2 regions of the Nitrosomonas cryotolerans ATCC 49181 genome follow, and region 2 is predicted to be linked to the other one. Evidence: riboswitches for the same ligand, from Rfam matches in the RefSeq annotation. Region 2 holds a riboswitch; the other holds the start of a gene.
The links. A riboswitch is a leader RNA that binds a small molecule or an ion and turns the genes downstream of it on or off. The one in region 2 is predicted to bind cobalamin.
Positions count from the first base shown of each region.

Region 1 (15,956 bases), 400 kb from region 2:
GAAATGGCGCGCCTGCGACTCAAAATTATTTTTGAACACTCGGATGGTTTTGAGATTGCCCGCCAGGATTTGTGTTTGCGTGGTCCGGGAGAGCTGCTGGGTGCGCGTCAGAGTGGCTTACCCATGCTGCGCTTTGTCGATCTGGAACAGGAAAAAGCATTGCTCAATACGGTTAAAAATGCCGCAGAAGAGATTCTCCGCCATTTTCCTCAGTTTGCTTCGCAGCATATACGGCGCTGGCTGGGAGAAAAGCACTTTTATTTGCGCGTGTAATTTGGGCGCATCCCTGACCGGATTCAGGTGCGCGTCATTGTGACCGCCTGCATTATCTGGTAATTTGAATCAGAAGATACTTTTTTAGGAAAGTGGACGTCAGCTTTTTGTTTTGCTGCTTTATAATCCCCCATTTTGTTTGTTACGATGAATATTCTCCAGCCATCGGCATGGCATCCCGCGTTGATCTCGATTTCTTGCCGTAATCGTAGTTGGTTACAAGACCGTGGTTCGCTGACACGTCGTATACAAGCCCGTTGCAATGATTTTCATGTCAGACCTGTATTCCAGTCACTCGCGAAAGTGTACAAGGATGAATGGACTATCATGGGGCTACGCTATGGTGAACTGGCCATGGTGCGGGAAGTTTATTTGTATTGTGGCGATACGCCCGTGATATTTGCGCATTCGGTCGTGGCCCGGAAAGATTTACGGGGCGCCTGGCGAGGACTCAGCGGACTGGGTAACCGATCACTCGGAACGGTATTGTTTACAAATCCCAGAATAAAGCGTACGCCACTCGAATTTAAAAAGCTGAATGCCGGCCATTTTCTTTTCGTGCGTGCTTGCTCGAAATTACAAAGCAGGCCATCTAATCTATGGGCACGGCGTTCATTGTTTACTTTACAGGGACAATCTATTTTGGTTACGGAAGTCTATCTACCTGCAATTCTGGAATTAACACTGTGATCACAACGAATCGTTTGAAAGTCTACGGGCGCCTGATGCGGCTGGATAAGCCCATTGGTATTTTGCTGCTTTTGTGGCCCATGTTGTGGGGATTATGGCTGGCGGCCGGCGGGTTACCGGATGGACTCGTTCTGGGGATATTCATCATGGGTACAATCCTGATGCGTTCAGCCGGTTGTGTCATCAATGACTATGCTGACAGAAAAATTGACCTGCATGTTGAGCGCACTAAAAATCGGCCTTTTGCAACCGGATCTGTGACGACCCGGGAAGCCTTATTGCTGGCAGCCGGCCTGAGTTTTTGTGCGTTTTTGCTTATTTTGCCATTAAACCAGCTGACAATAATGCTGTCGGTATGTGCCTTATTTCTGGCCGCCAGCTATCCCTTTACCAAGCGGTTTCTTGCCATGCCACAGGCTTATTTAGGGATTGCATTCAGTTTTGGTATTCCCATGGCGTTTGCTGCACAAACGAATGCATTGCCGGTAACAGTCTGGCTGCTGATGATTGCAAACCTGTTTTGGGTGATTGCATATGATACCGAGTATGCCATGGTAGATAAGGCTGATGATCTTAAAATCGGAATTAAGACTTCAGCCATTACTTTTGGGCGTTTTGATGTATGGGGTGTAATGCTGTGCCACTTCATTTTTCTGGGCATGATGGGTATTGTCGGATTACTGATAGAGATGGGTGTCGCCTACTATGCAGGGCTGTCTGTCGCGTTGTGTCTGATTATTTTCCAATATAGTCTGATTCGGAATCGAAACGCTAAACAGTGTTTCCGGGCATTTTTACATAATAACTGGGTGGGAGCGGTCGTGTTTGCCGGTATTGCCCTTGATTTGATCACATAGTTGGATTTGAAATGAAATATAAAGACCTGCGTGACTTTATCGCGCAACTGGAAAAACAAGGTGAGCTTAAACGTGTGACCGCTGAGGTTGATCCTTGCCTGGAGATGACCGAAATCTGTGATCGGATCTTAAAAGCGGGCGGTCCTGCCATTTTATTCGAAAAGCCGAAAGGGCACAGCATACCCGTATTGGGCAACTTATTTGGCACCCCCCAGCGGGTTGCAATGGGTATGGGGCAGGAATCGGTAGCCGCCCTGCGTGAAGTCGGCAAACTATTGGCTTATCTGAAGGAGCCGGACCCACCCAAGGGTTTGAAAGATGCCTGGGACAAGTTTCCGGTGCTCAAACAGGTGCTGAATATGACTCCCAAAGAATTGAGTCGTGCCCCCTGCCAGGAAGTGGTCTGGGAAGGAAAAGACGTTGATCTGAGTCGATTGCCCATTCAGACTTGCTGGCCCGGTGATATTGCGCCATTGATTACCTGGGGCTTAACGGTCACACGGGGCCCGCATAAGACGCGACAAAATTTAGGTATTTACCGGCAGCAAGTCATCGGGCCCAATAAAGTGATTATGCGCTGGCTGGCGCATCGTGGCGGGGCATTGGATTTTCGTGAATTCTGTTTGGCCAATCCGGGTCAACCTTATCCAATATCAGTGGCATTGGGTGCCGATCCCGCAACCATACTGGGTGCCGTAACGCCTGTACCCGATAGTTTAAGCGAATATCAATTTGCGGGATTATTGCGTGGCTCTAAAACTGAAGTGATCCGGTGTATCGGTAATGACCTGCAAGTGCCGGCCAGTGCAGAAATGATATTGGAAGGTGCGATTTATCCTGATGAAACGGCTTTGGAAGGGCCTTATGGCGATCATACCGGCTACTATAATGAACAGGAAACTTTTCCCGTCTTTACCATTGAGCGCATAACCATGCGGCGTGATCCCATTTATCACTCTACCTATACGGGCAAGCCACCGGATGAACCCGCTATTCTGGGTGTCGCTTTGAATGAAGTTTTTGTTCCGCTATTACAAAAGCAATTTCCGGAAATCACCGATTTTTATCTGCCACCGGAAGGCTGTTCCTACCGCATGGCCGTGGTCAGTATGAAAAAGCAATATGCCGGTCATACCAAACGGGTCATGTTTGGAATCTGGAGTTTTCTGCGCCAGTTTATGTATACCAAATTCATCATTGTGACGGATGATGATGTGGATATTCGTGACTGGAAAGAAGTCATCTGGGCCATTACAACGCGCGTTGATCCTGCTCGTGACACTTTAATCGTAGAAAATACCCCGATTGATTATCTGGACTTCGCAAGCCCTGTCTCAGGTCTGGGTGGAAAGATGGGACTGGATGCCACCAACAAATGGCCCGGTGAAACGACACGTGAATGGGGCAGACCCATTGCGATGGATACAGCTATCCAGCAGCGAGTCGATGCGATGTGGAGCGACCTGGGGCTGTGATTATGATCTGAAGGCAGGATGATCCTGTGCATCATACATCTACGAGATTTGTTAAATAACTTAGTCACGAAATGAAAAATATAAGACCGCTGCATAACTGTGTTTTTGAGTTTTTCTGATTACTTGCAGCATTGATGAATCAAACACTTAAAAACCTTGCCCAGTCCGAGATAACCAGTTATGCAGCGGTCTTAATATGAAACTCTTATAAAAATGCAAGTCATCTCATATGACACATTCACATCGCAGGCATGATATATCAGACGAAGTATGGACGGACGCTGCTTAATCTTCCATACACCAGATTTTGACTATAACTCGGAACATTAGGATGATAGGTATAGAAAAACCCGCACTCAGCGAATTTAGAAAGCTACGGATATTTTTTATTTTCTTTCAACAGAAAAATAATATGCTCAGCTATTTTTTGAGCCATTAATGGCGGGACCGCATTTCCTATTTGCTTAGCTTTTGAGTTGAGTGTGCCACAAAACTTATAGTCGCGAGGAAATGTTTGTAAGCAAGCCGCTTCTCTGATTGAAATAGCTCTATCTTGATTAGGATGACCGAATCTTCCATTAGAGTAGCTTATACATCTTGTAGTAAGCGCACTGGCATGTTTACTCCAACTTAAGCGTCCGTATACATCACTGTGGCCTGTATAGTTGTTATGACAGTCAAGCTTTAGATGATCAGGCCAGTCCCTTCTATCACCACCTTCGAGAGTCAATTTTATACGCTCTAAATTAACATCAGATAGTGCAGCGCTTTGATGGTCAGGGTCGTGACTATCTACTTCTCCTGCAGATAAAGGAGGCAAGTTATCAATCCAATCTTTAACAGTAGAATATGGCGTATCAGAGCCTTTCCCGTGAGTAAATGGAGGAAGGGTAACTTTTGTTTTTATAGATGCAATTAAAACAAGCCTATTTCTAATTTGAGGTACACCATATGCAGCGGCAGGTAAAATAGAATAGCCATATTTATAACCAAGATTATCTAGCAGCTGTAAGAAATTAGCAAAAGGACCGTTTTCATTATTTTTTAGTTTCTGTAAGCCAGGAACATTTTCAATCACTACGAAATCGGGCAGCCAAAACTTAACAAATCTAGAGAATTCAGCCAGTAATTCTCTCCTGGGGTCATCATCTTTTTTTTGTTTATTCTGTCTAGAAAATGGTTGGCAAGGTGCGCAACCACAAAACAGTGTGATTGAATCTTTTGGTTCTATATGTTCCTTTAGAAATGATTCTGGAATCTTCTTGATGTCATTAGTGACAACTACTGTATTTGGAAAGTTTTTCTTGAATGTATCAGTTGCATCTTTATCGATGTCCACAGCAAATGTTATTTCAAAGCCAGCTTCTTGCATGCCGACACTGGTGCCACCACAGCCAGAAAAGAAGTCGAACACCTTAACTTTCATAACATCCTCACGTTAAATGTGTTTTTATCCAGTTTGAAATGGGCTCAAGTAGTTTTGGGTCTAGTGTTGTCAGTTTTATCTTTTGCACAATCAAAATATCCTGCGATTTTGCGCTTTTATATGAGGGGAGGCCGAGCGTTTTTTCCGTTAGCTGACTAAAAAGTTTTTTATAATTATGGGGATGAGGAGAAATATGCTCTATTTCTGCAGTTAAATCGTCCTTTTTCATATGTTTCCAGATGAATTCTTCAGGAGTTTTTTCTGGAAGGTAGCCGATGCTACTTTTGGCAAAATTCAGTAGCTTTATGTATGCTTCTCTTTTCTGAATTTCATTTAAACCACTTTTCTTGTTGCTATCAACGGGGGTTTTAGGAGTCGACTTATAAATTTTTTCAACATGACATTCAAGTTTGGATATATTAAGCAAATTTATATCAACATTTTCAAGAACGAAGCCCGGTTCTTGATCGCCATCAAGAAGGAAAATAACATCTTTTCTATCAATATACACGATTGGAGGGATTATAGCAGACTGTAAATAGTTAACTCCACCAGGTAAGTATTCAATCAGTATGCCAGTAGTAGCAACCCCTTCACCAAGAGATTCTAACGCTTTATCTACTAAAGCTTTTGCAAGTTCATCCTCAACATAGCATGTTAATTTCTTATGTGAATTTACCTGAAGGTAATGAAATGCATTGCTTTTTAGCGTTTCATTAATTATGTCGACTTTATTGGTAGTTGGATTTAGAAACAAAGTCTTTATGGCATTTTCTGGTAATTTTTCTATTAGAAAGGGACTATGTGTTCCCAATACCACTTGATGATGGTTAGCTTTTACCATTTCAAAAAGAAAATTCATTACTCGTTCCTGTGCACCCGGGTGTAATGACACTTCAGGTTCATCAAGAATTATAAGTGATTTAGGATTGGAGCTCGTTACTTTGTAAACAAGCATTATCGCTGCAAACTCTCCACTGCCAGCAAAAGCCTCGCTATAGTTCAAATCATCAACTTTTATAATAGCTGAATATCCACCATCCTTATTAAAAAGCTTATGATTTACTAGTCTTATTTCACTATAATTTTTTCCAAGTATTTCACACACTTTGCTAATTTGATTAGAGTTTAATAAGATATTGTTTTGAACTTTTTCTTTTTTACCATTGTACGGCTTATAGCTTGCCAGATCATTTTCAATAACTTTTTTTAATAAAGAGCTTTTAGATCTAATAAAGCACTGTTTTGATTTCCCACTTAAGGTTGTCGACAGATTCCCGTGATAAAGAGCCTTGTCAAAAGCACTTATTTCACTTCTGAAGTCAATAAACACAATGTTTTTATTGATTTTTTTCCATCTAGTTTGTGATCTCCCTTTAGCTGCAAAACTTTCCTCATCTTTATCTTCTGGTAAAGGACTCATGCCGTCACCTTTTAATGGTCTAGACGTTTCCCAGTAATCAGGATTGTTAGGCTTAGTAATGCGAGACTGTATAATTTCAGCGTTGCAATCATAGTGTTCGTTATAAGTCTTATAAATATATCTAGAGCGCTCTACTATTGGATCTATATTAGTTGAAAACCAAAAGTTACTAATACTATAGCCTTCAGGACAGCCAAATAGAGCTCTTAAAACGGAACTTTTATGACAGCCATTCTGGCCGGTTATAGCCGTGATGGGAAAGTCGAATTTAATTTCTATATTTTCGGTTAGGTTTCTATAAAGAGGAAATCTTATAGATCTAATGAATGGTTCAAAGATTTTCTTCTGGTGCATTTCTTCTAATGTAGTAATGTCAGTGCTCATAAAAAACTCAAAATGTGATTAAAATGCTCGGCCGAAATAAATAGGGGATCAAGTCTTGCTATGCTATATACAATGGGGCTGTCATGTAATTCAATTATTTTCACCTTGATGCAAAGATTTACTGTTTTTTTAAGATAGTAGCCTGGATACCGCGTAAACAATGACTAAATAGTGATTACATCTATGAGATTTGTTAAATAATATAGTCACGAAACGAGAAATATGAGGCGCTTATAAAAACGAAAGGATCTCATATGACACATTCACATCGCAGGGACGCCGGTCAGCATTTCTATTATACAAGGTACCACAACGGATTGAACGCAGGCTGATCCTTGATCGAGGAACCTGATGCGGATTATTTGCTGGTAGATCGCGATTATGACAGCAATGCAATGATTGAATAGAAAGAGAAGTAAGAAATAGTAGAGCTAGTCAGAAATGAGTAGGCTATATAGAGCGGTTAAAAGTCGGTTGTAAACAGCCGTTTCACATTTGTAGTCTAAAAAACGTATAATAACCGCAGTTTCTATGGTCTCTTGCCGAGATAATAGGGAATTCGTTTAAACGAAGCTGTCCCCGCAACTGTATGCGTGGAGTTAAGTACCGCAGTGATACTGAATAACCACTGAAGTCTGTCAAACAGATTTTGGGAAGGTTGGTACTTAATGACGATACGTGAGCCAGAAGACCTGCCATAAAAACATTATTTTCTGATTGCCGGGGGGTGCAATCATAGAGGCTCTCCGCTTGACGCTAATTGATAATCAGATTGTCATATGAACGATCTGTCAGCGTTATTCCAGTTCTCTGTCTTCAATCCCCCCGTTTCTCAGTTCTGTTCTTTTCTCATTTGGAACTTACCTGTGACTAAACGATTGCTTTGCGCCTTATTTTTTCTGATAGTAGTTGTGCCTGTTCACGCAGCCACTATTGTCGCCATTGTTTCACCTCAGAATGCACCTGATGTTGTCAGTGGTGCACATACTTTTCTGCAACAGAATTCAAATATTACGATACAGGTACGTACTACTGAGCAATGGCTTGATCTTGATCCTGGTGAGCAACGACAGTTATTGCAATCGGCTGAACTGGTATTTGCTGGCGGTGTATTTGGTAATGTAGCGACATTGCTGAGCAGTTCTTTGCAGCAAAATATGGTTGATAATTTTGTTGCTGTACATAGTGATCGTCAGTTAGTAACCGCCTCACAGATACGTGGTAAACAATTACTGGTTAGTGCTGATATTGAGGCACTTATGCAAAACCCCGATCCTGATCAAGATGCTGATAAGTGGCTCGAATCCCGCTTAGAAAAATTTCCTCAGCAACACGATTGGTTGCTGTCACGTTTGTTTTGGTTGGGGCGCAGCAGTGCCAATATGCAGGGTTTATTCGCTCATCTCAATCATTTGCAGAACAATTCAGAAACAAAAGGCAGGCCGCATCTGGTGGCGCCTATCCGGGCCTATTATCGCGATGCGTTTTATCGGTTAGATCAATTCGATTTCTCGCAGAAATCATCCTGGGTGGTACTGCTGGATTATGAAATGGGTGATCGGCCTGGTGAGAAAAAATTACTGGATGAGTTGTGTGGTTTATTAGAACAAGCATCAACTGGGTGCATGTCGGTACTGGCTGGCTGGGGGACGGCCAGTGTACTTGCTATGCAAACACTGGTTGATCAGAGCAGCCGCATTCGCGCGTTAATATCATTGCAGAATTTTGTTGTCGGTGGTGGCGAAGGTCGTGAGCGGGTCACTGAACAATTTGAGGCTTTGAATGTGCCCGTAATTAAGGCGATCCGACTCAGCAGTAATACCGAGACGGATTGGTTGTTATCGGAAGAAGGACTCAGTTGGGACTCCGTGCATTATCGTGTTGCTATGCCTGAATTACAAGGCGTTACGCAGCCGATGGTGGTTGCTGCTTTGGGTGATGCGAGCATCGACCGTCTGACAGGTGCGAAACTTGCCTTATCACAAACCATTCCGTCTCAAGTCAAGCTGCTGGGGCAACGGGTCAATCGGTGGCTGACACTGCAGACCAAGGCCAACAAGGATAAAAAACTGGCGATTGTCTATTACAACCATCCACCGGGCCGCCATAATATTGGCGCAGACAACTTAAATGTTCCCGAATCTTTATTTGAAATACTAACCGCGCTGCAGGCAGAAGGTTATGACACGGGCACGCTACCTGCCAGCTCGGATGAATTGCTTGATTTATTGCAACTGAATGGCGTCAATCTGCCCGAAGACGGAAAAGCACTGGCCGATATGGCGACCAGAGTGCAGGTGGTGAATAAGCAGCAGTATCAGCAATGGTTTGCAACGCTACCTATAACGCTACAGCAGGAAATGGTTCATGGTCCGCTGGGATATCTACACAGTACATTGCAACGGGCTGTGCAACTGGAAGATAAAACCATTAGCCAGCGGTTGATGGCGCGTGTTATCAAGAATCTTTACCATGCACTGGATGGCGTAGACCACCCTGCGCGTGAACGCGTATTGAAATTACTTGATCAACTGGATGCAGTCTATGCCAATGATGATGTTAATCACATTGATTGGCATCATGCAGCGGAACTGGTTGATGCCATCACTACACAAGGTGTAGAAGGCATTCGTGGCTGGGGTGATGCGCCCGGCTATGTCATGGTGCATGACGGCAAGATTGTTTTGCCCGGGATTCAGTTTGGCAATATCTTTGTGGGGCCCCAACCACCGCGTGGCTGGGAGATCAATGAGGAGCTGCTGCATGCCAACCTATCATTCCCACCGCCGCATCAGTACATGGCGTTTTATCAATGGTTGAATCAGGCTTTCGGCGCGGATGCAGTCATTCACCTGGGGCGGCATTCCACATATGAGTTTTTACCGCGTCATCGCGTTGGCATGAGTGAGGAAGACTATCCGAGTGCCATATTAGGTGATCTGCCCAGTATTTATCCTTACATTGTAGATGGCGTGGGTGAAGGGATACAAGCCAAGCGCCGCGGCTTAGCGGTCATTATTGATCATCTAACGCCGCCGCTTGAGAGTACTGAACTGTATGACAGCTTATTGGCGCTACGCCAGCTGGTGGAAAGCTATGAAGCTGCGCCCTTTAATGCAGAAGCGATACGTCAGCGCGCCATCAGTGATATCAAACGTGTCATTGATGAGTTAAATTTAAAGGAAGAATTGATTGCCAACATGTCCGACGAGCTGGATGTTCGCGGTATTACTGAATTTGATCAGATTGATGATGAATTATTGGTGCATGAGGTCGGGCACTATTTGACCATACTGCAAGAAGATTTCATGCCATTAGGTTTACATGTTTTTGGGCGTGATTGGTCTAGTGATGCAGTAGCAACCATGCTGCGGTCTATGAGCCAGAATAAACCTGCGGGCAGTGATTGGGCGCAATTGTTACGCGCATCGCCAAAAGCAGAAATACAAGCATTATTGGCCGCGCTTGGCGGTCAATATGTCTTGGCTGGTCAAGGTAATGACCCGATTCGAACTCCCGAAGCTTTGCCAACAGGGCGTAATTTTTATGCATTGGACGGTAGTCTGATTCCATCACAGCTGGGTTATCAGATCGGTGTTGAGTTGGCGGCCAAAGCCCGTGCTGCTACTGTCATAAGCACTTATCAGGCGGAAGATGCGGAAGCGGATGCTATTGTACTTTGGGCATCTGATGTGGTGCGCGACGAAGGTGCCATGATTGCATTTGGTTTTGACATGCTCGGTGTGCGGCCAATATGGAATAGCAGGGGAATTTTTAAAGGGCTGGAGCGCCTTGATTTAACCAATCTAATTGATACCGGGCCGCAGGGCAAAAAAACGCCTCGTCTGCGGCGTGATACCTTGTTTACTACCTCAGGATTATTTCGTGACCTCTACGGTGCACAATTGGTTTGGTTAGAACGTGCCGTACTGATGGCGCTGGATGCTTCTTCCGATCTGATTCGTGAACAATATCCTGCTTTAACCTACGCATTAAACAGCGCTCTGGCACCACTCGATCATATTGCTCAGCCCGGCCGCGAACCACTGGTTATTAACCGCGTTGCCGCGCGTTGGATTGCGGATGCCCGCGCTGCTTTAAATGCGGGAATTAAGCCCGCGCAAGCTGGGCGCGAAGCGACTTACCGCGTGTTTGGTGCGCCGCCTGGTTCCTACGGTGCGGGTGTTAATCGTATGGTTGAACGTTCGGGTTCCTGGCAGGATAGGGGCCAAATAGCCAAAACATATATTGATCGTATGGGCCATGCCTATGGCATCGATTTACACGGTGATGCGACTCAAGATTTATTTCGCCAACGCCTGGATACGGTTGCTAATACCTATTTAGGGCGTGCCAGTAACCTGTATGGTTTGCTCGACAATAATGATTCTTTTGATTATCTGGGCGGATTGAGTCTCGCTGTGGAAACAGTGACAGGCCAGGTACCCAATAATTTTATCCTGTCACATACAGATAGCCATAATTTAAAAATCGAACCGCTGCAAACCGCATTATTAACAGAACTACGTGGTCGTTTTTTTAATCCCCAGTGGCTCAAGCCGCTCATCGATGAAGGTTATGCCGGTGCCAGAACCATGGGCAGCGAATTCCTTGAGTACCTTTGGGGCTGGCAGGTCACCAATCCTGGTGTGGTTAAGAGCTGGGTTTGGGATGAAGTCAAGCAGGTTTATATTGATGACAAATTAAATCTGGGTTTGGATCAATTTCTGCAACAGGGCCACAACGTACATGTAAAAACTAATATGCTGGCTTTGATGTTGGTCGCGGCCCAAAAGGATTTCTGGGATGCTGATCAGCAAACGCTCGAACAGATTGCTGAACAATTTGTCGCTCTTGTTCTGGCGCATGGTCTGCCCGGCAGTGGCCATACCACACAAGATCACCCAATTTACCAATGGTTGCAGGGGTATACCGCGACAGATCAGTATACGCAGCTACAAGCCTTATTGCAGGCAACCAAAGTGACGCCAGAAGTCGTCGATACGCCAATCATGATTACTGAAATCACGGTGGAGGGCGATACGACTGAAACACCTGCGGACTCACAGTCTGAGCATGATGCCGAGCAAGATACCGCATCACCTGATCATATTTTGCTTTATGCCTTATCAGTAATGCTCATTTTATTATTAATGATTGGCTGGTTACGCGGGGCAAGATTGCCAGCAGCCAATATCACAAGCAAGAGAGACTAATTCGATGTTTAGCTCAAGTTCAATTGGCATTATGCACAATCTGGTTGGTTATTTATTGACGCCCGTGATTTGGATATTATTATTGCTCTCAGCGCTTGCAATAGTTGAAATTGGCATGGCATTTTCTGAACGTTTCAAAGCAATTCCTGCCTGGGTGTCCAGCGGCGATATGATCGGACTAGAGCGCTTAGCCATGCATCGTATCGAGCGCAGTGATTTTCTGGCGCGGATCGCACCCATGCTGGGATTAATGGGCACTCTGATACCGCTAGGTCCTGGATTAGCTGCCTTGGGATCAGGCGAATTAAGCATTCTGACAACAGCCATGAGTGTAGCTTTTGACACGACCGTCCTGGGGTTGTTGGTGGGTATTATCGGATTTGTGCTGGGCCGAGTTCGACGCCGTTGGTACGATGAAGCCTTGCGTTGTATGGAGGCTCAAAATGCTTGTGGTGGCATTCATGGCTAGGCGCTGGCAACACGACCGTTTTAATTCAGGTGATGAGGAGCCACTTGGACCGATGGCCAATTTACTGGATTTGATGCTGGTATTTGCCTGCGGACTCATTGCCACTTTGATAGCAATGAGCAGTCAGTTGGAAGAACACTTTCAAACATCGCAGAAAACGGCCGGCCAGTCCAATACCCAGGTGATTAAAACCGGTAGTGAGCTACCCAAATTACCTACTGAAGCTCAGGGCGGCACAGATGGGCTTGAATCAGTTGGGCAAGTTTATCGTGACCTTAAAACGGGCAAATTGATTCTGATCGGCAAATAGTCTTCTTGAATCAAAGCCGTTCTGTATGTTTATTTCCGGATTTTTCTGCAAACTTGATTAACTATTTAATAGGCTAAAAATCAGCCCTTAATCCAGCAACAAGGACTCTTCCTGGTAATGGTGCAAAACATGAATTGTAGTCAGATTGGTCGAGACTTTTGAAAAATCGCTCACCAGAAGTTTTTGGCTATTGATTATAAAGGGCTCATTTTTCAACTATTGGAGTTTTGCAAAGGTCTCATTTAATATTGCTTTTTTAAAATGATATGATGTAACATATCAAATATTAAGTGCTTTAGGTCTATTTATATGCCAACAAATCTGATTCAGAATACGCTCGTTGATCGTTTACCCGTGACTGTGTTGTCCGGTTTTCTAGGCGCGGGGAAAACAACTGTACTTAATCACATTCTTAATAATCAGCAAGGAAAACGAGTTGCGGTCATCGTGAATGATATGAGTGAGATCAATATCGATGCATCAATTATTGAGCAGGAAATTTCATTCAATCGTTCCGAAGAAAAACTGATTGAAATGAGTAATGGTTGTATTTGCTGTACTTTGCGCGAGGATCTACTGGTTGAAGTACGCAAACTTGCCGCCGAAGGAAAATTTGATTATCTGGTGATTGAATCTACCGGAATATCGGAGCCACTACCGATTGCAGAAACATTCACTTTTGCAGATGAGGAGGGCATCAGCTTATCAGATATTGCACGATTGGATACCATGGTAACTGTAGTTGATGCGGTCAATTTCCTTAAAGATTTTGAAGAAGCAAGAATGCTTCAGGAAACTGAGGAAAGCCTGGGAGAAGGCGATGAACGTAGCGTTGCAGATCTATTGACCGATCAAGTTGAATTTAGCGATGTCATTTTGATTAACAAGATAGATTTGATCATGCAGCAGGAGCTAACCCGGTTGCACGGTATTTTAAGCTGTCTCAATACGCAGGCAGAAATCATAGCGATTAAGAATGGTCAGGTTGATTTATCCAAGCTATTGAATACTCAAAAATTTAATTTTGAGCAAGCTCAGCAAGCACCTGGTTGGCTGAAGGAGTTACGTGGAGAACATATTCCGGAAACGGAAGAATATGGAATCAGCAGCTTTGTCTACACCGCAAGGAAACCATTTCACCCGCAGAAATTCTATGATTTTCTACACCATGAATGGCCGACAGGTAAATTACTTCGCTCGAAAGGGTATTTTTGGCTCGCGACCCGGCCAGATTGTGCAGGGCAGTGGAATCAGGCTGGTGGCATTGCAGGCTACAGCTATAGCGGTATGTTTTGGAAAGCTGTACCAAAAAAACAATGGCCTACCGATAAAGAATATTTGGCATCTATTGCAGCGAAGTGGATTGAACCATTTGGGGATAAGCGGCAGGAATTGGTTTTTATTGGCCAGAATCTTAACCAAGAAGCAGTCTGTCAATGGTTGGATGAATGTTTGTTGACCGATGCAGAACTGCTTGCTGGAAAGGAATACTGGACTACCTTGGAAGATCCTTTTCCTGCTTGGGATGATGTTTGATATGCAAACATATCTAACGAATAATTATTTATTGAACCCAGTGCCGCCTACGCAAAGTACTTCTGTTATCGGTCATGCGCCTGAAGTGCTGACGCAGATCTATGATACACAGGTCAATATGTGCATTTTGAAACGCGCTATTGCGCCTGTCGTTAGAACGTATGTGGCGTATTTACAGCAAGAACATGTTGATTTCCAGTTGACGCGGCGGGTCAGTGTTCAGAGCGTGATTGCTGTGTTAATGGGATCATTGCCTGCGCATTCAATGCGCGTTAGCTTTATCGAAGATGTTGCAATGGCAATTGATATGTTTTCCTGTCTTTTCGAGCTTGATCAAGTAGGCTTACGGTTGCTGGTGTTAAATAAAACCATGTGTCCACGTTTTCATACAGATAAAGTGCCGTGCCGTTTGGTGACGACTTATGCAGGTAAAGGCACAGAATGGCTAGACATTGATGGAATAGATCGTTCATCGTTAGAAACCAGCAAAGAATCAATTGCTGAACACGATACTATTCAACGTTTAAGTGAAGGGGATATTGCCTTGCTCAAGGGGAATGGATGGGAAGGAAGTAATGGGTTGGGTGTTATTCATCGCTCGCCATCTCTTAATGACAATGAAACACGGTTACTGCTTACTCTCGATTTTGCTTAAATTTTAGTTATTGTGTAGTGAAAACATCCATACTAAAGTGTAGATCTATTATAAACACGCAGATTACTATTTATAATTACACAGAAAATTTTCTTACACACTTACTATATACCATTGGAAGCTAAATAGAATGCCAGCTGACATTGATCAGATCATTAAGAAATCGCAAGAAGCATGCGCATCGACGGGGGCTAAATTAACCAGCAAGCGAAAGAATGTGCTTACGGCGCTATTGACCTCATCGATTCCTCTTTCTGCCTATGAAATTGTCGAAAAATATAAAAACCAGTTTAATGAGGCACTACCGGTCATGTCGGTCTATCGCATGCTGGATTTCCTGATTCAGGAAAAGTTGGTTCACAAGCTTGAAACATCCGGCCAGTACATGATTTGCGCTCATATTACCTGCGATCACCCGCATGAAATGCCACAGTTTCTGATTTGCGATCGCTGTCATACAGTGAAAGAAATTGGCATCAAAAAGCAGATTATGTCCGAGCTGGAGCGCGGTATTCAGAGTACTGGCTTCACGTTGAGCAAAAAACAATTGGAATTGCATGGATTTTGTGAGCATTGCCAAAATAAACCTAGATAATGTATTTGCTTCGCTAATAAAGGCGTGAAATGCGTTTATTGCACTTGTTATGAACTTACAGGCTAAGCTCAAACCACCCAAAATTCCGCTAACTATCTCTAATCCTCATAATTGTTTGCCTGCTGACTTTAAAATCTCGTGCGGCTTGAGAAATATTAGGGTTTTGGGCTAATTGATTTTTTATCATCTCAACTTCCGGAAAACCCCGGTCTTAAGGCCGGGGATGGATAGGGAGTCAGCTTCGCTGATACTAAAGCCTGTTTTTTCACCTATTTCTGTTACAGTGTGTTAATGGAAATTAAGCGCGCATACAAATTCAGGTTTTACCCAACTTTTGAGCAAGAAACTATTCTGGCTCAAACATTCGGGTGTGCTCGGTTTGTCTATAATCGCATGTTGCGCGTTCGTTCTGGTGCTTGGTATACCGAGAAAAAAAGAATCGGGTATCATGCTACCTCCTCTTTGTTGACCGAGTTAAAAAAAGAGCCTGAATTTGAATGGCTGAACAAAGTTTCCAGTGTTCCTGTGCAGCAATCTCTCCGCCACCTGCAAACGGCATTTGGTAATTTCTTTGCCAAACGAGCCAAATACCCGTCATTCAAAAGCAAGCATGAGAAGCAATCGGCTGAATACACGTCCAGCGCCTT
Region 1 covers NZ_FSRO01000001.1:1,403,636-1,419,591, forward strand. Annotated here, with positions in the region: gene recG (ATP-dependent DNA helicase RecG) at 1-273, shown strand, start outside; gene BUQ89_RS06300 (chorismate--pyruvate lyase family protein) at 421-963, shown strand; gene ubiA (4-hydroxybenzoate octaprenyltransferase) at 960-1,820, shown strand; gene ubiD (4-hydroxy-3-polyprenylbenzoate decarboxylase) at 1,832-3,295, shown strand; gene BUQ89_RS06315 (DNA cytosine methyltransferase) at 3,669-4,721, opposite strand; gene BUQ89_RS06320 (AAA family ATPase) at 4,729-6,528, opposite strand; cobalamin riboswitch at 7,044-7,242, shown strand; gene BUQ89_RS06325 (cobaltochelatase subunit CobN) at 7,395-11,744, shown strand; gene BUQ89_RS06330 (MotA/TolQ/ExbB proton channel family protein) at 11,749-12,213, shown strand; gene BUQ89_RS06335 (DUF2149 domain-containing protein) at 12,206-12,523, shown strand; gene zigA (zinc metallochaperone GTPase ZigA) at 12,833-14,059, shown strand; gene BUQ89_RS06345 (DUF1826 domain-containing protein) at 14,061-14,714, shown strand; gene BUQ89_RS06350 (Fur family transcriptional regulator) at 14,845-15,309, shown strand; gene tnpB (IS200/IS605 family element RNA-guided endonuclease TnpB) at 15,601-15,956, shown strand, end outside.
Region 1: it holds a riboswitch for cobalamin, as region 2 does, so the genes downstream of both, BUQ89_RS06325 (cobaltochelatase subunit CobN) here and btuB (TonB-dependent vitamin B12 receptor) in region 2, are expected to answer to the same signal.

Region 2 (15,956 bases):
GATTAGTTAGCCAGAGTGTTAGACAATCGACGAGAATGCATCGCTCTCTGGTAGCTTGCTGATACAGTACCGAAGCGAGCTGTAACGGTTCTTCAATTACAATCCAATTATCGGGGCGCCGTACACGATGTAATGCAATACGCTTGTGCATTTCTTCGTCAAGTGCAGTGGCAGTAGCAATATAAGTGACAGGCAGTTGACTTTCGGTTGCCAATCGTTCGGCCAGGCGGCTTTTGCCAGAACGAACGCCACCAAGAATGAGGGTTTTTTTATTCATTCTGCAGATACCTTGTTTAGATTAAGCAGTTGATATAATTGGTTAACATCAAGGTGCTGATTGATGCTGTCTGCTAATCGATTCATAGTCGTTTCACGTATTGCATGATAATCGAGCGATTGTATATTGCCATCCAATCCGGCCCAACTGAGTAGCGCATTGCAGGCTGCTGTCGATTCAAATAATCCGTGCAGATACGTACCCAGAATGAGTCCATCCTGACTGATTGCCCCATCAGATTTGTTGTCGAAATAAGCAGCGGGTTCATAGGATGAATCATAGGTAGTGATCCCGGCGTGAATTTCATAGCCTGTCATTGCTGCATCGTTAAGTGCGAGCGTACCCTGTACATTGCGTAGTAATTTGTCAGGCGCTAGCCTGGTAACCATGTCAAAAAATGAAAATCCGGTACGGCCACCTGTTTTCCCTTCGAGACCATTGGGATCATGTATCTGTTTTCCGAGCATCTGGAAACCGCCACAGATACCCATTAGCTTTCCACCGTAGCGCAGGTGTCGCCGAATAGCCGTTTCCCAGCCTTGCTGGCATAGCCAGTCCAGATCGGCACAGACACTTTTTGAACCTGGCAAGATAATCAAATCGGCTGGCGGGATTGTTTCGCCAGGGCCGATAAATTTCAGATTGACTTGCGGATGCAGGCGCAACGGATCAAAGTCGGTATGATTACTGATGCGTGGCAAGGCAGGCACAATAATATGCATCAGCGCTTCTGTTGGATTGAGGTCAGGATTATAAGTAGCTGGCAGTGCATCTTCTGCTTCCAGATGTAGCCCTTGTAAATAAGGCAGGACGCCCAGAACCGGTTTGCCGGTATGTTGTTCCAGCCAGTCCAGGCCTGGTTTGAGTAATGCGATGTCGCCTCGGAACCGATTAATGACAAAGCCTTTTATTCGAGCTTGTTCGCTGTCACTTAACAGGGCCAGTGTGCCAATCAGATGCGCAAATACGCCCCCTCGATCGATATCGGCGACGAGAATAACCGGGCAATCGATTGCCTCCGCAAAACCCATATTGGCAATATCATTAGCGCGCAGATTAATTTCAGCCGGAGAGCCTGCACCTTCTACAATAATCTTGTCGTAGTTTGCCGCGAGGCGTGTATGAGACTCAAGTACGGCTTTTAGTGCGATAGTTTTGTAATCATGGTAACTGCGTGCATTCATATTGCCGATTGCATGACCGTGAATAATAACCTGTGCACTTGAGTCAGTATTGGGTTTCAGTAGCACAGGATTCATGTCGGTATGTGGCGCCAGGCCGCAAGCGAATGCCTGTATCGCTTGAGCACGACCAATCTCCCCGCCATCTGCGCTGACCGCGCTGTTTAATGCCATATTCTGTGGTTTGAAGGGTGCAACACGTACATTCTGTCGGGCTAGCCAGCGACATAAGGCAGTTACCAGTAAACTTTTGCCAGCATCTGAAGTAGTGCCCTGGACCATGAGTGTCTGGGTATTCATGTATTCATGCCGGTTATATTTATCATCTCAACTTCCGGAAAACCCCGGTCTTAAGGCCGGGGATGGATAGGGAGTCAGCTTCGCTGATACTAAAGCCTGTTTTTTCACCTATTTCTGTTACAGTGTGTTAATGGAAATTAAGCGCGCATACAAATTCAGGTTTTACCCAACTTTTGAGCAAGAAACTATTCTGGCTCAAACATTCGGGTGTGCTCGGTTTGTCTATAATCGCATGTTGCGCGTTCGTTCTGATGCTTGGTATACCGAGAAAAGAAGAATCGGGTATCATGCTACCTCCTCTTTGTTGACCGAGTTAAAAAAAGAGCCTGAATTTGAATGGCTGAACAAAGTTTCCAGTGTTCCTGTGCAGCAATCTCTCCGCCACCTGCAAACGGCATTTGGTAATTTCTTTGCCAAACGAGCCAAATACCCGTCATTCAAAAGCAAGCATGAGAAGCAATCGGCTGAATACACGTCCAGCGCCTTCAAGTGGGACGGTAAGTCTCTGAAACTGGCGAAGATGAAAGATCCACTGAATATCAGATGGTCGCGCACCCTTCCTAAGGCAACAAAACTAACGATTGCAACAGTCTCTAAAGACTCAGCGGGTCGATACCATGTTTCTATGCTTTGCGACGACTCTGTTGCGCGAAAGCCATGGGTTAGCGGCAAAGTCGGCATTGACTTAGGATTAACGCACTTCGCTATTCTTTCTACGGGCGAGAAGATTGCGTCTCCTAACACGCTACGAAAGAATGAAACCAGGCTTGCTAAGCTGCAACGCAAGCTATCTAAAAAGCGCAAAGGGTCGGCCAATAGACAAAAAGCCAGACTGAAAGTAGCGCGACTACATGCAGGAATTGCTGATGCTCGTAAAGACTTTCTACATAAACTCTCAACACGGCTAGTGAACGAAAACCAAGTGATAGCTGTAGAGTCTTTAGCTGTTAGCAATATGAAGAAAAATCGTTGCCTCGCAAAATCAATTTCCGATGCAGGATGGGGTGAATTTGTGCGGCAATTAGAATACAAGTCGCTGTGGTACGGGCGAGAGCTTGTAGGTATTGACCGATGGTATCCAAGCAGCAAACGCTGCTCGGGATGTGGGCATACCGTAAACAAGATGCCTTTGAATGTGCGTGAATGGACTTGTCCGGAATGCGGATCAATCCATGATCGAGACATCAACGCAGCGCGTAATGTTTTGGCCGCTGGACTGGCGGTGTCAGCCCTTGGAGAATCTATAAGTCCTGTTTGCATTTAGGTGCGTCCGGGTTGGATTCGTTGAATTGGGAATCCCCTTCGTTTACGGAGGGGAGCAGTCAAATTCACGAGTGCCTTATCTAATCGCCGCCAGTCAGTTTCTGTTCTTGGCAAGCCAAAGCGCAGGCTAGAAGGGTGTTCGAAACAGCGAGTTAGAATGCCCTGCTGTGCCAGTTTGTCGTGAATAGATTGTGCATCCGGTGACTGCACCCATTGAAAGAAGGCGCAGCCACCATCCGGGGAGAGATGATGCTGGGCAAGCAATGTTTGTAATCGCCGGCTTTGTTGAATCAGATACTGGCGGGTCGTTTTCTGCCAGGTTTCGTCCTGTAGTGCCTGGATGGCAACCCAGCGTGCAGGTGTGCTGATTGTCCAGGGACCGAGCAAGGCGTTGAGTTGTGATAGCAACTCAGCCTGTGCACATACAAAACCAACCCGTGCACCCGCCAGTCCAAAGAACTTACCTAATGAACGTAATACAATGAGGCCCGGAGAGGTGGTTCGCGATACGATACTGTGCTCAGGCGTGGCGTCAATGAATGCTTCATCTACCACCAGCCAGCCGCCGCGACGGGCAAGATGTGCGTGCCAGGCAAGTATTGTTTCCATCGGAAAAGTATCACCTGTAGGATTATTGGGATGAATAATAACCAGCACATCAGTCGCGGCCAGGGTGCTTTCAATTTGCTGTGGTGTTACCGCTGATACACTATGATTCGCGCGTTGCCAGGCATGTGCATGCTCGGCATAGCCTGGATTAAGTACACTGACGCGTGATGGTTTGCGCAATTGCGGTAGTGCCTGAATGGCTGCCTGTGATCCGGCAACGGGTAAGAGCGAATCAGTACCATAGTAATAACCTGCAATGGCGCTTAACTCATCCTCATCTTCCGGCAGTCGTGCCCAGATGGATGCTGGCATGGCCTTAACCGGCCATCCATTAGGGTTGATGCCGGTGGATAGATCCAGCCAGTCTCCAAGTGGAATTGCGTACCGTATAGCGGCCGTTCGCAAGCGGCCACCGTGATGTAATATCCCTTGTTGATCAGGCTGTGATAATAAACTTGACAAGCCATTCTCCTATACACAAAACAAATAACCAGAGCAAAAGTGAGCGTTTTATTAATCCCAGTGCGCGATCGATATCACCGGGTTCGGGTATGCGTCCTGTCCCTAACATTGGGCGGAATTCGAGCGCACCGTGATAGTAAGCGGGGCCACCTAATGATATTTCAAGGCTGCCCGCGCCTGCAGCCATCACAGGTCCGGCATTAGGGCTTTTCCACGTGGCACCTTGAGCCTGCCAGCAGATGAAAGCGCTGCGTATCTCTCCAGTCAACGCATAACTGAGAGCAGTCAGTCGTGCTGGTATCAAGTTCAATAAATCATCAAAGCGTGCAGCAGCCCAGCCGAAATGGCGGTAACGGGTATTGCGGTAGCCCCACATGGCATCCAATGTGTTGACCAGACGATAAATAAGCGCCCCCGGTGCGCCCGCGACCGCAAACCAGAATAAGACGCCAAAAATAGCATCATTGCCATTTTCTAATACAGATTCAATGGTTCCCTGAGTTATCGCGGTATGATCGAGCGTAGTTGTATCACGGCTGAGGATTAAGCTCACCTGATGGCGTGCTGCGTTCAGATCGTCTGCCAATAATGCATTTTGTACTCTTTTGGCGTGGATACTGAGACTATGCCAGCCGATGGCGAGATAAAGAATGAGCACATCAATTATAAAATGCCCGGGAAGCCGGTGTATCCATGTGACGAGCAGAGTAAAAGGAATCAGCAATAGCAATAAAGCGAGTAGGCCGCGTACAGTTGAATCAAGATAAAGATGCTGCTCTATGATGCGCGTAAGATGACCGAATCCAACCAGCGGATGGAAGCGGCGTGGTTCGCCTAACCATGCATCCAGTGCCAGTGCTATGCAAATAGCCAAGGTTATTGTCATCATGAAACGAATCGATTGTTTATGTTGATGATTGCGTGCAACCCCAGGTATTATGAAATAATAAATCTTGTAAGGGGTGTGCTTGTGCCCAATTTTCACGTATCAACATGGGTGCAGGATAAAAGGCTTCCACATGTCCGAGGCATAAAATAGCAATCGGTTTACTGCCGGCGGGCATCATCAGCAACTGGGCAAGTTGTACGGGATCAAACAAAGAAACCCAACCCATTCCCAGTCCTTCGGCACGCGCTGCCAGCCAGAGGTTCTGAATGGCGCAGGCGACGGAAGCCAGATCCATCTCAGGTAAAGTGCGTCTGCCAAAAATATGCTGTTCACGTTTGTCGCTCAATGCCGCAACCAGTAGCTCCCCGCATTCCCGGATACCCTCTATCTTGAGACGCATAAATTCATCACTTCGTTCAGCTAATGCGGCGGCGGTCTGGATTCGCTCTTCTTCTACCAGTGTGGTAATGGCTGTGCGTAGATCGGGCTCAGTAATACGTATAAATCGCCAGGGCTGCATTAGACCGACACTGGGGGCATGATGGGCTGCTTCCAGAATACGATTGAGTGTGGCCGGATCAACTGGGTCTGGCCGGAAGTGGCGCATATCACGTCGTTCCTTAATAACGCGGTAAACGGCTGCGCGTGCAGATTTGCTAAAGCGATGATTATTCTTCATGGTAAAAATAATCCTGCGGCTACGGTCGGGTTTGATGGCAGATACCAGTGGATATATGAGGCAGTCAGTTTATCCTTGCAAAATAGCGGTTCTGATCGGAGTTCTTTTCGTGTTGGCCGAGTCAGCGCGGAACATTCAGCCGATATTTCTAATCGAGAATAATGGAAGGTATGACCCCGTAGTTCCCCGTTTGGGAATGGGGCAGAATGAAGACCCAGGTTAACCAAGCGAGTTTGCATGACCGCCTGACCCTGAAGAATACCAACCATATTTGCTATTTGTCCTTTGCTATTTGTGAGTGTGGTCAGTAAATAGAGCATGCCACCACATTCAGCGACAATCGGTTTGCTGGCCGCGTGATGATCACGAATTGCATGGTGCATGGCGGTGTTATCCTGCAGTGCCTGCAGATGCAACTCGGGATAGCCACTCGGTAAATAGAGACTATCCACTTCCGGCAGCATGGTGTCTGCAAGTGGAGAGAAGAATATCAGTTCTGCTCCCATTGCCTGTAATAAATCCAGATTGGCGTGGTAAATAAAAGAAAAGGCTTTATCCCGCGCTATCGCAATGCGTATGCCCTTAAGTGTTTGTGGAATCAGCGTGCGTTGAGTGAAAGCAATATCAGGCGGAGTAAAACCCACAGCTGGGGGTAAGATACTCAGTGGTGTTTGAGCAAGGTGTTCTGCAAGCGCATTTAAACGCTGATCGATATCGTCAATTTCATTTGCTTGAACCAGTCCTAGATGACGGCTGGGTAATGGAAATTTTTCATTGCGTGATAATGCGCCCAGCCATGACAGGTTTGATGGCAGACTTTCTTTCACCATCGCAATATGTGCGGGGCTTGCGACCTGATTAGCGAATACACCGAAAACAGTGAGTCCGGCCTGATAGCTTGCTAATCCGTGTGCGACAGCACCCCATGTCTGAGCCATGGCGGTGGCATCAATGACGGCTACTACCGGAATGTTAAACAGGATGGCGAGATCGGCACTAGAGGGCTGTCCGTCATAGAGACCCATAACGCCTTCAATCAAAATCAGGTCCGCTTGAGTGGCCGCCTGATATAAAAGCTGTCGACAATGTGACTGGCCGCCCATCCATAAATCCAGTTGATAGACTGGATTGCCGGATGCGCGTTCCAGTATCATTGGATCCAGAAAATCCGGCCCCGTTTTGAAAACATGCACCCGTCGACCCTGATTACGATGTAATCTTGCCAGCGCAGCGGTAATCGTTGTTTTGCCCTGCCCGGAAGCGGGGGCAGCTACCAACAGGGCAGGGCAATACTTCACAAATCAATTCCTTTTTGCGCTGTGATCCCTGCTCTAAAAGCGTGCTTGCTGTCCTGCATTTCCGTTACGGTATCGGCTGCTTCACACAGTGCTTCAGGAGCGGCGCGTCCAGTAATAACGACATGTTGCATAGGTGGCCGATTTTTCAGGTCATTTAGTATGGTCGTTAAATCCAGCCAGCCAAACTTAAGCGGATAAGTCAATTCATCGAGCACAACGAGATGAAGAGACGGGTCCTGTAACATTGCCCGCACGATCGCCCAGCCGCGTTGCGCTGTTTCGATATCACGTGCCAGGTTTTGTGTTTCCCAGGTGAATCCTTCACCCAGGACATGCCAGGTTACGCCATCCTGACGTCGGAAAAAGGCTTCTTCGCCGGTATCCGAACGACCTTTAATAAATTGTGCGACGCCAGCCTGCATGCCATGACCCAAGGCACGGGCAACCATGCCAAAGGCAGAGCTGGATTTACCTTTGCCATTACCTGTCAGTATCAGCAGTAATCCCTGCTCTTTATCTGCACGTGCAATGGCTTTATCCACCACTTCTTTTTTACGCTGCATACGATGGCGGTGGCGTTGCTCACGATCAGGCTTGTCCATGTCGTTATCCGGCCGTGGTTTTGTGTGGGTTGAATTGATGATGTATCAATGTGCATGCGGTATGTATAGCGACAACAATGCCAATATAAAATAGGAATGACTCGATATAAAGCGGGAAGTATGCGATCAGACGTTGCCCGAATTCAATCAGAGTGGTCTCTTCAAAGCGCCCGGAAAAGAAATAGAATCCACCACTGGAAAATAGCTCGCAGAAGGTTAAACCTGCCACAATACTGAGTGAAAAAGGGATGAGTGTGCGCCATTCCATTTGATGTTGATTTGCATACCAGCGTCCAGCCAGCCACAGTGAGCTGTAAGCGGGTAACAGAAAGATATAGGCCGGCGTGAGACAAAAGCCACTAGTGCCGCCCCAGGTGTAAGCAGCAAAGTCCAACCACCAGCTTAATGCAAAGAATATGAATAATGATCCGACTGGGCGAAGATACACGCCAGCGAGAAAGAATATGACCCATGAAGCGCCTGGCAGGCTATGCAGTGAAGCGAAATGATGACCGCGCGTGATAATCATGAGCAGTGCCAGCATGAGGCCAATAGTAACCTGATTTCGGGTAGATAATGTGAGCATAGGTAACTCCTTTATAGATTGCGGGAATTAATAACATAGGGAAGCCAAAAATATTGGCCACTCTCAAAAAGCAGGGATACGTTGGTGATTGCTTATAGCCGAATTTGTACATATTATTGTTCCATTGTAGCGCTATACGGATTCAATAATTTATTTCCTAATACAAATATGCCGTGTACTATAATTGCAATACCAATATAGAATAAGAATGATTCAAAGAAAAGTGGAAAGTATCTCATTAATCTCTCTGCAAATTCAACGAAGGTTTTTTCTTCAAAGCGACCGGAAAAGAAATAGAACCCGCCACTGGAAAATATTTTACAAATTATCGTACCGATCACCAGGCTAAGCGACAATGGTAGCAACGTTCGCCATGCAAATTGATATTGATTTGCATACCAGCGTCCGGCCAGCCACAGTGAGCTATAAGCGGGCAGCAGAAAAAGATAGGCGGGTGTTAGGCAGGAACCGCTCGCGCTACCTCCATAATAAGCTGTAAAATCCAGAATCCAGGTTAGTACAAAGAATCCCGGTAATGGCCAGGGTGAACGAAGATAGAGACCGGCCAGAAAGAATGTGGCCCAAGAAGCACTTGGCAGGTTATGCAGCCAATTGAAATGATGACCCCGCGTGATTATGATCAGCAAGATGAGTGCAAAACCACACATTATCTGATTCCGCGTAGACAATGCTAACATATTATGTTCCTTTATAGAGGGTTAGGGTTGATATCGTAGTGTTGCGAAAAAATTTCGTCCGGGTTGATTGAAAAATGCAGCTGTTTCATAATGCTTATCGAATAGATTTTCCAGGCGCCCTTGTATGCGCCAGCTCTGATTAAAAGCATACTCAACGCGTAGATCCAGCTTGACATAGCTCTCAAGCTTGCGTGTGTTTGCCAGATCGTCATAGCGCTCGCCTTCTACAAGCAGCATCCCGCCCAGCGTAAACTTGCCAATCGCGCGATGAGCATCAAAACGAATGGATTCCTGGGCACGTCGTGGTAATGTATTGCCGTTGTTCGCACCGGATGCATTGTTCTCAGGATTCAGTAAAGTGAGATTGGCATTGAGATGCCAGCCCTTGATCTGCGTATTCAGTACGCCTTCCAGGCCACGAATGCGTGCCTGATCGATATTGGCAGGTGCACGGGTGCTGGCATCAAAAGCAATTAAGTCATCGATGTGGGTTTCATAAACATGAAGTGACCAATTTCCCCAGTCAGTCTGACCATTGGCGCCTAACTCGTAACTACGCGATTCTTCAGGTTGAAGACGGGCATTCCCAAAATTTGGAAAGTAAAGTTCATTAAAGGTGGGCGCTTTGTAAGCGCTGCCAAAACTGGCGGTTAAGCGCAGTCTTTCATTCAGTGCATACCCCCAGGCGGCCCCGCCGGTTACACGGCTGCCGAATTGTTCATTATCATCGTGGCGCAAGGATAACTGCAAGTCATGTGCTGCCAGCGATGCCTGATGTTGTGCAAAAACGCCAAAATTGTTACGTGAGGTGATTGCAAAATCTTCAGTACTGTTAATCTGATCGTTCTGATAGTCAAAACCCAGTGTTAACAGTTGAGTCTGGGTAAAGACGATGTCATTTAGCAGGGAAACGGTATCACGTTGCGTATTGAATCGGCTTTTAAAGGTATTCTCGAGGGCATCACGAAAGAAATTATCCGAATCCTCGCGACTACGACCGGCAGTTAAACTGATTCGCCAGATATCGATCGGAGAGTAGCGCGCAGTGCCTCCCAATACTTGCTGGATGATTTCCGAATTATTGACAAAGGTGCCATCAAATTCAGTTTTTCCATCCGAATGTAGAAAATTGGTTTCAATATCCAGTCCATTTTCAAATCGATAACCTGCGCGCAGGCTGCCGGCTATATTACGATAACCATCTCGGTCAGATTGTTCGTTCGTGAAACAGCCCGCGCCACCCGGCGAGGGTTTGCCGGTACAGGAATTAAATCCCCGGGTAGTCATGCCACTTGCGTTAAGGTTAAACCAGCCAGGACCATTGCCGCCGGAAAGCCCCACTGAGCCATTAAAAGTTTGATAACTGCCGCCACCAAAACTCAAATTTGGTTTGAGCCCGCGGCCACCCTTACGGGTAAATATCTGGATCACACCTCCAATGGCTTCAGAGCCATACAGACTTGAACGTGGTCCGCGCACAATTTCGATACGTTCAATTTGATCAATGGGTATATTCTGGAATGAAGTTGTACCTGATGTGGCTGATCCAACCTTAATCCCATCAATCAGGACCAGCACATGATCGGATTCGGTGCCGCGCATATTGATAGACGTTGCTTTGCCCATGCCCCCATTATTGATGATATTGACGCCAGGTACCCCTCGTAATAAATCCTGAATGGAGCGTGCTTGCTGGCGTTCAATATCCTTGCGTGAAATAACGGTCATTGCAGCAAGTGCTTCATTTGCGGTCTGGGTTGTTCGTGTCGCCGTAACCGTAATCGGTTTTTCCTGACGATCGATGTTTTCAGCGAATAAGGCAGTGGCTGTGCTCAGCCATAGCATAGCTATTGCCGGCAGGCAGCATTTTTGCATTGTGTTTTTCCTCCGCGCACACCCGCGCGATAATCAGGTTGTGAGTGATGTTTTGCGGAGGCGCTTAGGAACCAACAGAAAGAGTTTCCTGGGTTGGAGATCAACCAATTTGCATGCCCGTGCATTGCCCGCCGCAATACTGTACTGTAGTATGGCTTCAGGCCGGTCTCCGGACTCATGAGTGGGATTATTCCCGGATTCGTGCCTTCCCGTGTTAAGAACACAGTGGCATAATACAAATCCTTAGCTCATTTACCGTTGCGGGGGCAGTGCTGGAATGACCCTGGTTAATGTCAGAGTGCACCAGCTTCCCGTTTCATCCTTGAAGCATAAGCTAAAAGGACACCTGAAACAGATGTGCAAACTACAGAAACAGTTACGGTATGTCAAGTCATCCTGAAAATAGGATGTGCCGAATGCATTGTCGAAAATAAATCTCGAATTCATATGAATCCACGATTGATTCTTGGAAATGGCGGGCAGGAAACCACGATAACCCCCTTTTACAGTACCTTGTTTCATCAAGGCATGGTTACGTGTTGGTGTGTTCTATTTCCGTACGGTATTGCTGAGTATGAAAGAAATCACGAGTGGCACGCCTTATGGTGCAAGTACACTGGCCGGTGCGGATGGCCATCGCCAGCCATCCGGGAATGAACTGATAATCGCACCTTTTTAAGGTGAGGATGTGACGAGGATTGCACAGAAAATGACGGCATGATACGTATGACAGATTGTTTGAGTTGCTTAGGTTATACAGATAATAGCCAGTATTTGTCTGTGGAGATCCATCAATGCGTGCGAGTGGCTGCCTGATATCCGGTCGGTAACCATTTCCCAGGCTGCTGTAATTGAGTAGAGAAATGAATCGGGGCGATTGGTTCTGATCTGAGCCTGATGTGAGCGGTGAGTAGATTCGGGTATCAATTTGACCGGTATTTCAAGTTGTTTTATAGTTTTTGATGTTTATGAATTATTTGTGCCCGTTCTTTGCTAGGTGTCTTAAAGGACGAAAGCGGCCAATATAATTTTTCCATCGAAAAAATCCGAAGCTGCAAATGAATAATTTTGCCTTATAAACGCAGTCAGAGAATTAAAAAGATATAGGAAATAGATTAATCTGGAGAAATAATTAAATGATGCATTTTATTGCGATCCTGTTTTTTCTTATGGCATTCGTGGCAAATGCTGCTGGGGTTACATCGGCTGAAGTGCCTGATACGATGACTGAGCGTGTTAAGGCGTGTACGATCTGTCATGGCGATGAAGACAGAGTAAGTCAAGATATCTATTATCCTCGAATAGCGGGTAAACCAGAGGGATATCTTTTTAATCAATTACGTAATTTTAGAGACGGCCGACGTTACTATGAACCCATGGCCATGTTGCTAGAAAACATGTCAGATGAATATATGTTGGAAATAGCCCGTTATTTTGCCTCCCTGCAGCTGCCCTATCCGCCCCCGGAGCAAATCAGTATGAAACCTGCGGAAGTTAAATTGGCAGAAGATCTTATTCATTCTGGGGATTCAAAGCGGGATATTCCTGCCTGTCGTGCCTGTCATGGCCATACATTAATGGGTCGCGAGCCTTTTATCCCAGGTTTGTTGGGTTTATCTCGCACTTATATTACGGCTCAACTTGGAGGATGGCGTAATGGTGGATTGATGCGAGGACAGGTAGCTGATTGTATGTCAGAAATTGCTAAACGATTGACTGATGAGGAAACCAATGCCCTGGCAAAATGGTTAGCTACTCAGCCGGTCTTGGGGAAATCAGATTTAGCTAACGGGCTTTCGCTTGATTTGATGCATCGTTGCAGCAGTCTTGTTATGGAGAATGGAGGTGCAATAAAATGAAGCGCTTGATTATTACGTCTGTGACGAGAGACTGGCCGTTTGTTATCTTATTTTTTATAGGAATCCTTTTAATACTGTTGCTGGCCACAAAGCCTGTAATAGCCGATACATTGACTGAAGAACCCGGCCCTGTTGATCCTGAACTACAGCGAGAACGTGGGGCCTATCTTGCGCGTGCCGGAAACTGCATGGGATGCCATACGGCTAAAGGCAGCCCGCCATTTGCGGGCGGGCGTCGATTGTCTACCTCATTTGGAATTTTCGTTACTCCCAATATTACGCCTGATAAAAGAACGGGTATCGGCGATTGGGATGAAGATGATTTTTGGCAAGCTCTCCATGAGGGTAAGTCACGTGATGGCCGGCTTCTCTATCCCGCCTTTCCATATACGGAATATACCAAAGTAACGCGGCAGGATGCCGATGCGATTTTTGCTTATTTACGGTCGTTGCAACCGATCTCTCAACTGAATCCGCCGAGTGATATTCATTTTCCGTATGACTTCAGACCACTTCTGTATATCTGGCGGGCATTATATTTCAAAGAAGGGGTCTATGAACCTGACAGATCTAAAGATGAAGAATGGAATCGTGGCGCTTACCTGGTACAGGGATTGGGTCACTGTAACGCATGTCACACTTCCCGTAATTTATTAGGAGCCAGTCGGGATGAGACTCTGACGGGCGGGCAAATCATGGGGGCGAATTGGTATGCCCCATCGTTGACTTCACGTCTGGAAGCAGGCAGCCATGACTGGTCAATTGAAGAAATCGCTGAATTGCTTGCAACGGGCATATCAAAGAGTGCAGTACTTTCAGGGCCAATGGGAACAGTCACGCGTCAAAGCCTTCAGTACTTGTCTCAACAAGATATTCGCGCAATGGCTGTTTATCTTAAATCTCTTGCAAAAAATGAAACGAGTGGTATGTCCACTATTAATACGCAGATCGCACCGGAAGATTTGCGAATGTATCTACAGAAAGGTGGCAAACTGTATGAGCGACATTGTCAGGATTGTCATGGCGCTTCCGGAGAAGGTGTAGCTAATATTTATCCAGCACTGGCAGGTAACCGAAATGTGACGATGAGTTCCCCGCTTAATACGATTCGGATCGTTTTGAATGGCGGCTATCCCCCTGCCACGACAGGGAATCCACGACCCTATGGAATGCCTCCCTTTCAACAAATTTTTCGTGATGGAGAAATTGCACAAATAGTCTCTTATATCAGGAATGCATGGGGTAATCGTGGTAGTCTGGTTACGCCGATTGATGTGGACCGAAGTAAGGGTGATAGTCATTAGGAGAGAAGGAGTGCAACTTTTATGTTGCACTCCTTTCAGGCTGGGCTGCTAGGTGTATGCTGGTATCAACATATAGGGATGTGCTCATGAATAAATCTTGTTGCCTTACCTCGTTGAATCCGTTTTATTATGAATTGTCCACCTGACAGTAGCAGGTCAGCGCCTGAAAATACTGATTTCCGCCAACTGCTTGAATCATACACAAGTAAGGTTGTCGCAGGATATGTGCCCAAATTCGAATTGGGTTTGATTGGGGCCTGATTTTATTGTTGTTAAGATCAGGCCGATATGATGAATGATGGTCGAAAAAGGAATGGTTATGAAAAAACGGAATTATTTCGAATTTGGTATGGTCGCTCTGATCCTGATTACGATGGGCTGTGCGTCAAATGGAGGGGGTAATGATATTCTGGGATCGGTGGACAGAGGTCTGGCTTCGGTTGAGCAGACAGCGCAGGCAGGCCGACAGATCGTTACATCGGGAACAACCGGTATAACTACAGGACAGGTTGGCTTGACCGATATTCTTACACGGCAGCTGGGTATTTCGCAACAGCAGGCTCTGGGCGGAGCGGGTGCGATTTTTCAGGTGGCTCAAGCAAGTATGACTCCACAGGCTTTCTCGACACTATCTCAATCCTTACCAGGAATGAGTGCGATGCTGGGCGCTGCGCCCGTTATGCAGAGTCCAATTCCAGGCTTGGGTGAGCATGTTTCCTCAATGATTGGTGGTGCTGGTACTACCCTAAATAGCGCAGCTTCTCTAGCGACCTCATTTCAGCAGCTCAATCTTGCGCCAGAGATGGTGGGCCAGTTTATTCCGATTATGACGGATTATGTACGTAACACCAGTGGGCAAGTAACGGCGAACCTGCTGCGTTCTGCCTTGATTGTGCGTTAGACAGGCGTAGGATACCTTGGGAAAGCTATAAAAAATAATGAGGCTGGCCGGTCATCGCACGACTAATAGGCTGTGCGGCAGCAGGAAAAAGAAACGTGGCTAACCTGTGTCGATTCCAGATCATGTCAGCAGGTAAATGTTCTGAAATCGGTATTGTTTTACTAAACAATACCGATCCATAGTGATTAGTTTGATCAGACCAATCGAGATTTTTGCAAAAACCTTCGTCATAAGTTTTACACCATTGATTATAAAAAATTAATTTTTAAATTATTGGGGTTTTGCAAAGGCCTCCAATCATTACTTAACCCTGGGCGCGATCATGAATCAACTCTGGGGCAGGCTTAACTCTTAGCCATTGAAGTAGCGTATTGATGGGCTTATTCTGGACAGTGAGCACCCGTTTCGTGATCAAGGATTCGTCTCTCAGCTTGGACGATGTGTTGATGTCTTGGATGATCATCAGGGGGATGAGATTTCAGCCAGTTGTTGGTCGATATCGAATGGCCTGGCGAAGATTATCAAGTCGAGCTTCTGGCGCTGAAATCTTATTTTCTGGCAGGTGGTATTGAGCGGTGTGTATTTTTCTTGAGTTGATTGTGCCTGGTCTGTAGTCGTTTTCTTTTGCATCACTAATGAATCTACCCGTGCAAAAAGATATTCTTCATCATATGCCGTTATGGGTGCTATTACCGTTTATTCTACGGGCATTGTTAGTAATCAGGGTATTCACCAGTTTGACATTACAGCTTTCGTTAACCAGGCCGCCGCCGCCGGAGCCCTGAAAGGGTGCCTCGCCGCTAATCGTGACATTAGATATGTTAATTTCATGATTACTGTGGGTACAACTGACTACGATTGTCGGGGGAGGTGGATCCGAGTTGACGGATGGTCCACGATCAATGATCGTCATACCTGACCCGGCGCCCCTGAGGGTTAGGTTTTTATTTTCAATGGTGACAGGGCCCGTGAATATGCCCTGCTGTATCTGGATAATTTCTCCATCTGATGCGTCTGTGACGGCATCTTGAATATCTGTGTAGTCACATCCGCTCTTGCAGACAGTAAGTGATGCATGAGCAGTGTGCCCTCCTAGAAGGCCGGTGGCTAACAATATGTACACACATGTGCCGATGTATCGATTTGTGGAAATATTCATGGTATACCTTCAAT
Region 2 covers NZ_FSRO01000001.1:1,002,732-1,018,687, forward strand. Annotated here, with positions in the region: gene cobU (bifunctional adenosylcobinamide kinase/adenosylcobinamide-phosphate guanylyltransferase) at 1-277, opposite strand, end outside; gene BUQ89_RS04435 (cobyric acid synthase) at 274-1,758, opposite strand; gene tnpB (IS200/IS605 family element RNA-guided endonuclease TnpB) at 1,889-3,022, shown strand; gene cobD (threonine-phosphate decarboxylase CobD) at 3,019-4,092, opposite strand; gene cbiB (adenosylcobinamide-phosphate synthase CbiB) at 4,067-4,981, opposite strand; gene bluB (5,6-dimethylbenzimidazole synthase) at 4,998-5,660, opposite strand; gene BUQ89_RS04460 (cobyrinic acid a,c-diamide synthase CobB) at 5,657-6,958, opposite strand; gene cobO (cob(I)yrinic acid a,c-diamide adenosyltransferase) at 6,955-7,560, opposite strand; gene BUQ89_RS04470 (hypothetical protein) at 7,565-8,146, opposite strand; gene BUQ89_RS04475 (hypothetical protein) at 8,260-8,844, opposite strand; gene btuB (TonB-dependent vitamin B12 receptor) at 8,866-10,719, opposite strand; cobalamin riboswitch at 10,863-11,083, opposite strand; gene BUQ89_RS04485 (c-type cytochrome) at 11,856-12,578, shown strand; gene BUQ89_RS04490 (c-type cytochrome) at 12,575-13,882, shown strand; gene BUQ89_RS04495 (DUF2780 domain-containing protein) at 14,202-14,783, shown strand; gene BUQ89_RS13895 (hypothetical protein) at 15,246-15,416, opposite strand; gene BUQ89_RS04500 (hypothetical protein) at 15,451-15,942, opposite strand.